One region of the Streptomyces sp. NPDC045022 genome, then DNA from elsewhere that is predicted to be linked to it. Evidence: riboswitches for the same ligand, from Rfam matches in the RefSeq annotation. Region 1 holds a riboswitch; the other holds the start of a gene.
What was found. A riboswitch is a leader RNA that binds a small molecule or an ion and turns the genes downstream of it on or off. The one in region 1 is predicted to bind cobalamin.
Positions count from the first base shown of each region.

Region 1 (4,330 bases):
GCTCGGGCAGCCCCTGAACGCGTCGGGCACCGCCGCGGCGCCCTGACATGGGGCACGCGAGAGGACCCCCGGATGGTTCCGAGGGTCCCTCACGTCATGCACGACCGCTCAGTTCGAGACGGGAACTGTCCGCCCGGACGGGGCTGTCGCGGGCTTCGGGTTCAGCTTCCGCTCGGCCAACTCGCCGAAGAGCAGCCCGAACCCGCCCCACAGAACGCCCTGGATGGCCAGGGCGGACAGGCGGAACCGCCACAGCAGGGTGGCCGGGAAGTCCTTCGGCACCTCATTGACGGCGGGCAGGAACTCGTAGGCCAGACCGATCACGACGGCGAAGGAGGCCACCGCGACCACGGTCGCCCACCAGGTGCCCAGACCGGGCGCCAGGCGCTTGCCCAGGATGGTGGCGGCGACCGCGAGGAGGACACTGAGCAGCATCATCAGGAAGTACAGGGTGGTCCGCTTGCCGATGGTGTCGGGGTCGCCGACCGACGGCGGATTGGCCGGGTACTTCAGGAACGGGACCACGTACACGGCGAGCAGTGCGCAGCCGGACAGCAGCAGCGCGGTCGCTCGCGGGGAGAAGCGGCCCACGCGGCCCAGCGCGAAGGAGAAGGCCAGCGCGGCGATGCCGCCGAAGGCGACCCCGTAGAGGAGGACACCGGTGGCGAGACCGGCGGTGGACTGCAGGGAGCGGGAGACGACCTCCATCTCGTGCTCGTGGGAGTGGGCGTCCTCGAAGCTGATCGCCTTGTCGACGTTCGGCTCACCGAGGAGGTAGGAGACGATCAGGGCGAGCACACCGGCGGCCAGGCCGGCGAGCATGCCCCGCACGAGGAGGTGTCTTACCGTTGCGGAGTTCATGGGGGTGCGGCGTCCCTCGCGTCAGTGGCAGGGGAAGCCGAGCAGGTGGCGCGCGTCGTGCACCCACTCGTGGACGTCCGTGCCGCTGAACACGGAGGTGGCGCCCTGCTCGGCGCCGACGAAGTACAGCAGGATCAGCATCAGGATGCCGAAGAAGACCGCCCAGGGAGCTATCGCCTTCAGCGGCAGCTTGGCGGGGATGGCGGGAGTGGTGGCTGTCGGCTGGGCGACGGTCTGCGCCATGGCAGAACCTCCTCCGGGAGTTCGCGTCCCGTCTCGGTGGTGCAGGGGACGACGGCCACGGGTCTGACTCACGCGACGCCTCGGAAGGCATCTCGCATACAGTGGCGCGACCGTGCCGGATTCCCACCGGCTTCCGTCTCGCCGTCGTCGATACCGGACAGACCGTACCGCGCGACGGGTGCCCCGCCAAGACCGCGCCACCTTGCGTGATCTTCCTCTCCCGGCAAGTGCGAGTTCCTGTGGGGGCGGTGGGTGTCATGGGTCAGCGGTGGCGGGGCCCGGGTGGCGTTTCAGGCAGTCGCCAGTGGCTGTGCGCGGGCGATGAGAAGGGCGACGTCGTCATGGCCGGCCGGGTCCCGGAGCTGCCGCAGAAGTCGCTCGCAGGTCTCCTCGGTGGAGGGGTACGGCGGTGACAGCTGGCCCAGGAGGTCCTTCAGGCGTTCATCGATGGGGTCGTCACGGGTTTCGACCAGTCCGTCGGTGTACAGGACGAGTTGGTCCCCGGGATTCAGGTCGAGGGTGCTGGTCTCGAAGGCGACACCGCCGACGCCCAGGGGGATGCCGGTGGGCAGGTCGAGGAGTTCGGCCGGTCTGCCGGCCCGCACCAGCACCGGGGGCAGGTGGCCGGCGGAGGCGATGTGCAATCGGGCGTGATGCGGGTCGTAGACCGCGTACACGCACGTGGCGATGTAGGGATCCAGACCGCTAGTGATCTTGTCGAGGTGGGTGAGGATCCGGGCCGGGTCGAGGTCGAGGTCGGCGAGGGTGGAAGTGGCGGTGCGCAGGCGGCCCATGGTGGTGGCGGCCGGGATGCCGCTGCCCATGACGTCGCCGACCGTGAGGGCGGTGCGGTCCCGGTCGAGTGGGATGACGTCGTACCAGTCGCCGCCGACCTCGCTGAAGGCCTGCGCGGGCCGGTAGCGGGCGGCGACCTCCAGACCGGGGTGACGCGGCGAGAGTCGGGGAAGCAGGCTGCGCTGGAGGGTTTCGGCGGCGCTCCGGATGTGCTGGTGCAGGATGGCGTTGTCGATGCTCAACGCGGCGGAGGCGGCCAGTTCGCAGGCGAGGGTGAGGTCGTCCTCGTCGAACGGCAGGGGGTTGCGGGCACGGGCCAGCGCCATGACACCGATGACCTGTCCGCGGGCGATGAGGGGGACCGTCATGTCGGTGTGGACACCGGCCCGGGCGAGCAGGCGGGCGGCGTCGGAGTCGGCGGCGATACGGGTGAGGTCGCCACCCTCCAGGTGGGTGATCAGCTGAGGGCGGCGGGTGCGGATGCAATGGGACGCCGGATGGTCGGCGTGGTAGGCGGTGAGGCGGCCGGGGGGCACGATCGCCTGAGCGGCTTCGGTGGGGTAGGCGGTCTTCACCGCCAGGGCGCGGAACAACGCCGGACCCTCGCCCACGTCCACGCGCCCCGTCTGCAGTACCGAGTCCAGGAGGTCCACGGCCACCATGTCGGCCAGGTCGGGTACGAGGAAGTCAGCCAGTTCCTGTGCGGTCCGTTCCACCTCCAGCGTGGTGCCGATGCGGGCCGAGCCGTTGGCCACCAGGCGCAGGCGCTGCTGGGCCCGGTCGGCCTTTTGGGCTGCCCGGTACCGGTCGGTGACGTCCACCACCACGTTGGCGATGCCCAGCACGCGCCCGTGGTGGTCCTCGAGCCGATAGAACGACACCGCCCAGGCGTGGTCCTCGTCCGGGTCGGCGTGCGTACGACCCACGACCTGCTGGTCCACCACGGGGACACCGGTCTCCAGGACCTTCCGCATCCCGGCCTCCGCGGCCGGGAACTGGGGGCCGGGGAGGACCTCGCGCAGGCTCCGGCCGATGTGGCCGGCCTCGGGGACGCCGTGCATCGACGCCAGGGCCGGGTTGACGGCCACGTACCGCAGGTCGGTGTCCAGGACGGAGAGTCCGATCGGGGCCTGGGTGACCAGCCGGGTGGACAGAGCCACGTCCCGCTCCACCTGCCGCAGCGTGGAACGGTCGGTGGCGAGCCCCAGGGCGTAGTGGTCGCCGAGGTTGTCCGTCAGCCGCATGTTGCGGAACTCGACCATCCGGGTGCTGCCGTCCTTGTGCCGGACGGGGAACGCCCCCGCCCAGCCCCGGCCGGTCTCCATCACCTCGGCGAACAGCATGATCGCCGCGTCCTGGTGTTCGGGGTGGAGGAGCAGCGGCGCCGCGTACTGCCCGACCGCTTCGCCGCGGGTGTAGCCGAACAGTTCCTCGGCCTGCGGACTCCACATGTCGATCCGGCCGTCGGCCTCCAGCAGCACCGCGGCGACACCCAGCAGGTCCATCAGCCCACTCGGGCGGGACGCCCTGTCCTCCGGGCGATCCGCCGGCTCCGGACGCTGCTTCGCTCGGCTCATCGCACTCGCTCCTTCCACCTGCCGACCTCGCCACGCACCCGCTTCGGCGCGCAGAGCAGGTGAAGCGGTCTTCCCGCAGGTCAACAGCCCCGTCCACGATGCGGCACGGAGACTGCGGCGGCCAGGGGGACGCGCCGGGGAGAGCGCCGCGTCCAAAGTTGATCCTCTCATCTCGGACAAACATCACAAGATCCATAGTGGGCGCATCTCGCCGCTGCGGCCATCAGTCGCCCTCTCCATGACCCGGGGCGACCGAGGGCCGGTCGGGGAGCACTGCCTGCCGCCTCGTCACGTAACCACCTTGACAGGTGATGAAGGCGGGTTGGGAATCTGGCACCCGCGGAGCCAGAAGGCTCGATCCGCCACCCACTGAGCGGAGATCGACGTGGCACGCCAGAGCGTCACGGACAGGACCGCCAGGACGTCCTTGCGGTCTTGGCGCAGGGGCAGTCACCTGTCAGGATAGTGATGTGACGCTCGACCACGTCTTCGTCTGCGGAAACCCGGCCCTGGATTTCGCCGCGACGCTCCGCGCTCGACGTTCGGCACGTCTCGAGATGTTCGCGACGCCGGACAGGCTGGACGCCTGGTACCTGGAGTCGGGAATCGTCGATGCGGTCTCCCCCGGCCGGCAGACCGACGTCGAGCAGGCGACGGCCGTACGGGAAGCCATCCACGGGCTGGTCACAGCCCGCCGACTCGGCGGGGAGTACGACAACGGGGCACTCGCCGTGGTGAACAGCGCGGCACGCAAGCCTCCCGCGGTGCCTCAGCTCACCCCGTCCGGGCGCTGGACGGCGGCAACCCCCGAAGAGGCGCTGTCCACCGTGGCACGGCTCGCCATCGAACTCCTG
Region 1 covers NZ_JBWKIR010000001.1:480,993-485,322, reverse strand. Annotated here, with positions in the region: gene AC07C1_RS02050 (histidine phosphatase family protein) at 1-46, shown strand, start outside; gene AC07C1_RS02045 (CbtA family protein) at 109-861, opposite strand; gene AC07C1_RS02040 (CbtB domain-containing protein) at 883-1,104, opposite strand; cobalamin riboswitch at 1,141-1,286, opposite strand; gene AC07C1_RS02035 (SpoIIE family protein phosphatase) at 1,395-3,476, opposite strand; gene AC07C1_RS02030 (CGNR zinc finger domain-containing protein) at 3,947-4,330, shown strand, end outside.

Region 2 (4,330 bases), on a different contig from region 1:
GCAGGCTGGATCCGGGGACACAAGGGGCCCCGGTCGGCGGAGGTGAACGACCGGGGCTCCGTCCCGTTCCCCTTGCCGGGCCGCCGGACTCCCTCTTGCGACCGGTGAGTTGCGGGTGACGTCCGTACGGCTCAGCCTCCGGTCCAGCCGCCCGCCTGCACGGCCCCGGCGCCCGCGCACGGTTCGGATGACACGGCTTCAGATCACACGGCTTCAGATCACACGGCTCAGATCACACGGCTCAGATCACACGGTCCGATCACACGCTTCAGATCACCGGCGGACGTCCGAGCCGGGTGAGCCGCCACACCGTCCGCCAGCGCATGGGCCGCCGCTCACCGGCCGGCTCCCGCACCCCCTCGAGGAACCCGCCGAACCATGCTTTCAGCCCCGCCAGGGAGCGGGTGCGGGCGAGGGTGAACAGCGTCCACACCCCCAGGTGCACCGGGATGAGCGGCAGGGGCAGCCGGCGCCGGACGAGCCAGACGCGGTTGCGGGCGTTGACCCGGTAGTAGATGGCGTGCCGGGCCGGTGAGGTCTTGGGATGCCGAAGCAGCAGCTCGGGGGCGTACCGGATCGTCCAGCCCGCGTCGGTGGCCCGCCAGGCGAGGTCGGTCTCCTCGTGCGCGAAGAAGAACTCGGCGGGCCAGTCTCCGGTCTCGGCCAGCATCGCCATGCGCAGGGCGTGCCCGCCGCCGAGGAACCCGGTGACGTACCCCCCGCGCATCGGATCCGACTTCCCCACGCGGGGCACGTGCCGCTGCTGGGTCTCGCCGTGCTCGTCGGCGATACGGAAGCCGACGATGCCGAGGCGGGGATCGGCGGCGTACAGGTCCCGCACCCGCCGCAACACGTCGGCGTCGACGAGCAGTCCGTCATCGTCCAGCTCCACGACGACATCGATGTCCCCGTACTTCCGCAGCCGCGCGAGGGCGACGTTCCGGCCGCCCGGGCAGCCGAGGTTCTCCTCCACGTCGATGGTGGTGACCTCGCCGGGCAGGGAGAGCCTGCGGGCGAACTCCGGCAGCCGGCAGCCGTTGCCGACGATCACGATGCGGGCCGGGGCGAGGTCCTGCTTGGCCACGGACTCCAGCAGGGCGTCGACCTCGGTGGGCCGGTTGCCCATGGTCACCACGGCGACGGCGATCCTCGGCTCCACCACGTCCCTCACCCCATCCGGCCGACGGCGGCACCGCGCCATGACCGCGCGGCGTCCGCCGTTCACCAAGATGTTGCCTCAGGTCCGCGGGTTCACCCGACGCCGATTCACTTTGCGGCGCCTTTGCTCCCATTTTGTCCGCAGCGAAGGAGCGGGCTCGCGGGCCGACGCCCTCCTTCCCCTTCCCCCGTCGGCCCACGTCGTCGGCGACACTGAGGCTCCGGAGTTCGCCTTCCTCAGCCCGCGTCGGCGGCGCGGACGGTCCAGCGCTCCTCGACCCTGGCGAGGCGCCAGTACGCGATGGCCACGGCCCAGACGACCACGAACAGGCCGACGATGACGTAGCCGACGTTGTCCAGGTCCAGGGCCGCGATCCAGCCCGTGACGTCATCGTGCAGACCGAGCTTGTCGTGCAGGACGCCGACCAGCTCGATTGTGCCGACGAAGAAGGCCACGGCGATGGACAGGCCGGTGATGGTGAGGTTGTAGAACACCTTCCGCACCGGGTTGGAGAAAGCCCACTGGTAGGCGAAGTTCATGAACGTGCCGTCGAGGGTGTCGAACAGGCTCATGCCGGCCGCGAACAGCAGCGGCAGGCACAGCACCGCGTACCACGGGAGCCCGGCGGCGGCACCGTTGCCGGCCAGGGCCAGGAGCAGGACCTCTGTCGTGGTGTCGAAGCCGATGCCGAAGAGGAAGCCGAGCGGGAACATCTGGCCCGGGCGGCGGATGGACCTGGTGAGCCGGCCCAGGAGACGGTTCATGAAGCCGCGCGAGTCGAGGTGCGCCTCCAGCTCCGCCTCGTCGTAGCGTCCGGCTCGCATCGCCTTGAAGACGCGCAGGATGCCGAAGAGCGCGACGAGGTTGAGGGCGGCGATGAGGTACAGGAAGCTGCCGGAGACCGTGGTGCCGACGGTGCCGAGGACCTGGTGGGTCCGGGAGCCGTCGTTCATCAGGGTGCCGGCGAGCTTCGCCCCGCCGGCGACCAGCGCGGCCATGACGACCACCACGCTGGAGTGCCCCAGCGCGAACCAGAAGCCCACCGACACCGGCCGCTTGCCGTCGGCCATCAGCTTGCGGGTGGTGTTGTCGATCGCCGCGATGTGGTCCGCGTCGAAGGCGTGCCGCATGCCGAGCGTGTACGCCGTGATGCCGAGGCCGAGGCCGAACGCCTTGGTGCCGACCTCGTAGTGCTTCGGGATCACGAGCAGGAACAGGATCCCGAAGGCGACCACGTGCAGGGCGACGATCACGGCCAGGAGACCCGCGGTTCGGACGGTGTCCTCGCGACGCCAGCGGAAGGAGGGGGTCGCGGCGGCTTCGGGCACGCCTTCGGACGCGGTCATGCGTTCACGCTCCAGCACCTCGTGGATCAGCTTCGTGATGCCGTGGCCGGTCTCCTGGCTGACGGGTCGACGCGCCCGCCCCTGCCTTCCCGGCTGTGCGGCCAGTGGCGTGTAGGGGGCGGGAACTTCCCGATCACAGTGGCGAGGGCCGCTCCGGATTGAGCCCTGAGGGGCTGTCACCGGTCTTCCCGAACACCACGGCCCGCTCACCCTAGGCGGCGGCGGGTGGCGGCTGCAAGGCTGCACAGCTGGTCAGGTATGGAGGTGGCGGCCGCCCGCTGCGATGATGGGCCCATGCATCTCGTCCCCGCGGAACGTGCCGGGCAGCGCACCATCGACGGCCATCGGGTCTGTGACGCCATCGCCGCCGTCGGCGAGCCGGAGCGGGTACGCGCCTGGGCCGACCGTTTCTCGCTGCTCTCCGATCCCGGACGTCTGTCCCTGCTGCTCGCCCTCCATGAGGCCGGCCCCATCGCCGTCTCCGATCTCGCCGTCGCCACCGGGATGCGGGACACCGCCGTCTCCCAGGCGCTGCGCCTGCTGCGGACCGCGGGCATCGTCGAGGGCCAGAAGGACGGCCGCGTCGTGCGCTACCGGCTCGTCGACGGATCGATCTCCGAACTGCTGAAGCACTGCGTCTCACGCCACTGACGCGGCCTCACTCGGCTTGACGCGGCCTGACGCGGCTTGACGCGGCCTGACTCGACTTGACGCGGCTTGACGCGACACCGAGGCCGCTGCGGTGGACGCAACAGCCGGTCTATAGAGTGATCATGACCGATCGTCACTGTTGCCGGTACGTCAAGGCAGCGCGGCGGCAACCCGCCGTACACAGAAACACAGGGGGACACATGCGTCCTATACACAAGCGCGTCGGCACGATCCTCGGCATGGGCGCGATGCTCGTCGGCGCGGCGCTCACCACGGGGGCCGGCACTGCCAGCGCCATGGACCCGGACGGGTCGTACACCATCACCATCCACAATTCCAAGGGCGACGTGATCGGGTACGCCCGCTGGAACGCCGACCCGCAGCCCGCCCCCAACATTCCGGGCGACGCCCTCATCGCCAAGGACGTGGCCGCCGACGGCTTGGGAATCGAGGCGGAGCTCAGCAACGGCCGCATCGCCTCCACCAGGGGCCACGACTCCCCCTACATGAAGATCGTCCCCGGCAACCTCCCCGAGGGGCACGCGTACAAGCTGCGGGGGTGCATCGTGACCAGCACCTACCGGGAGTGCTCGCCCTGGCACGACGTCCGCGCCTGAGCCGCGAGGCGCGCGCAGCCTGCCCCTCGTCAGCCTGAGGGACAGCCGAGCGGCGCGCGCCCGCCGCCGCCATCGCGGTGTCCGCGGAACGAGAAGGCGCCAGGTCAGACGATGTCCGACTCGCCGCCGGCCCATCCGCCGCCACAAACGCGACCGGCTCTGAGACCACTGACACTCGCGCGGCCCGCTCTCAGCGTCGCCGTCGCGTCCACTGAACGAGGAAACCCCAGGTCGAAAGCGTTTCCGACCTGGGGTTTCAGGTGAGCCGCTTTCGGGATTCGAACCCGAGACCTACGCATTACGAGTGCGTTGCTCTGGCCATCTGAGCTAAAGCGGCGCGCTGCCCGCACCATGGTGCGATCGGCAACGACGGTAAGTCTACACAGTTTCCGTGGGTGCTTCGTACCCACCTCGGAGCGGTGGGCTCCGAGGTGGGCGTAGGGGCTATGAGCAGCGCTTTCGGGCGCTCGGCGGGGTGCCGCGGAGCAGGTAGGTGTTGATCGCCGTGTCGATGCAGGTACTGCCGCGGCCGTAGGCGGTGTGGCCGTCGCCGGCGT
Region 2 covers NZ_JBWKIR010000017.1:68,040-72,369, reverse strand. Annotated here, with positions in the region: gene AC07C1_RS27175 (glycosyltransferase family 2 protein) at 269-1,162, opposite strand; gene nicT (Nickel transporter NicT) at 1,396-2,505, opposite strand; cobalamin riboswitch at 2,533-2,720, opposite strand; gene AC07C1_RS27165 (ArsR/SmtB family transcription factor) at 2,800-3,156, shown strand; gene AC07C1_RS27160 (hypothetical protein) at 3,357-3,773, shown strand; tRNA gene AC07C1_RS27155 (tRNA-Thr) at 4,037-4,110, opposite strand; gene AC07C1_RS27150 (alpha/beta hydrolase) at 4,218-4,330, opposite strand, start outside.
Region 2: linked by a shared signal. The riboswitch ahead of nicT (Nickel transporter NicT) and the one ahead of AC07C1_RS02040 (CbtB domain-containing protein) in region 1 are both predicted to bind cobalamin.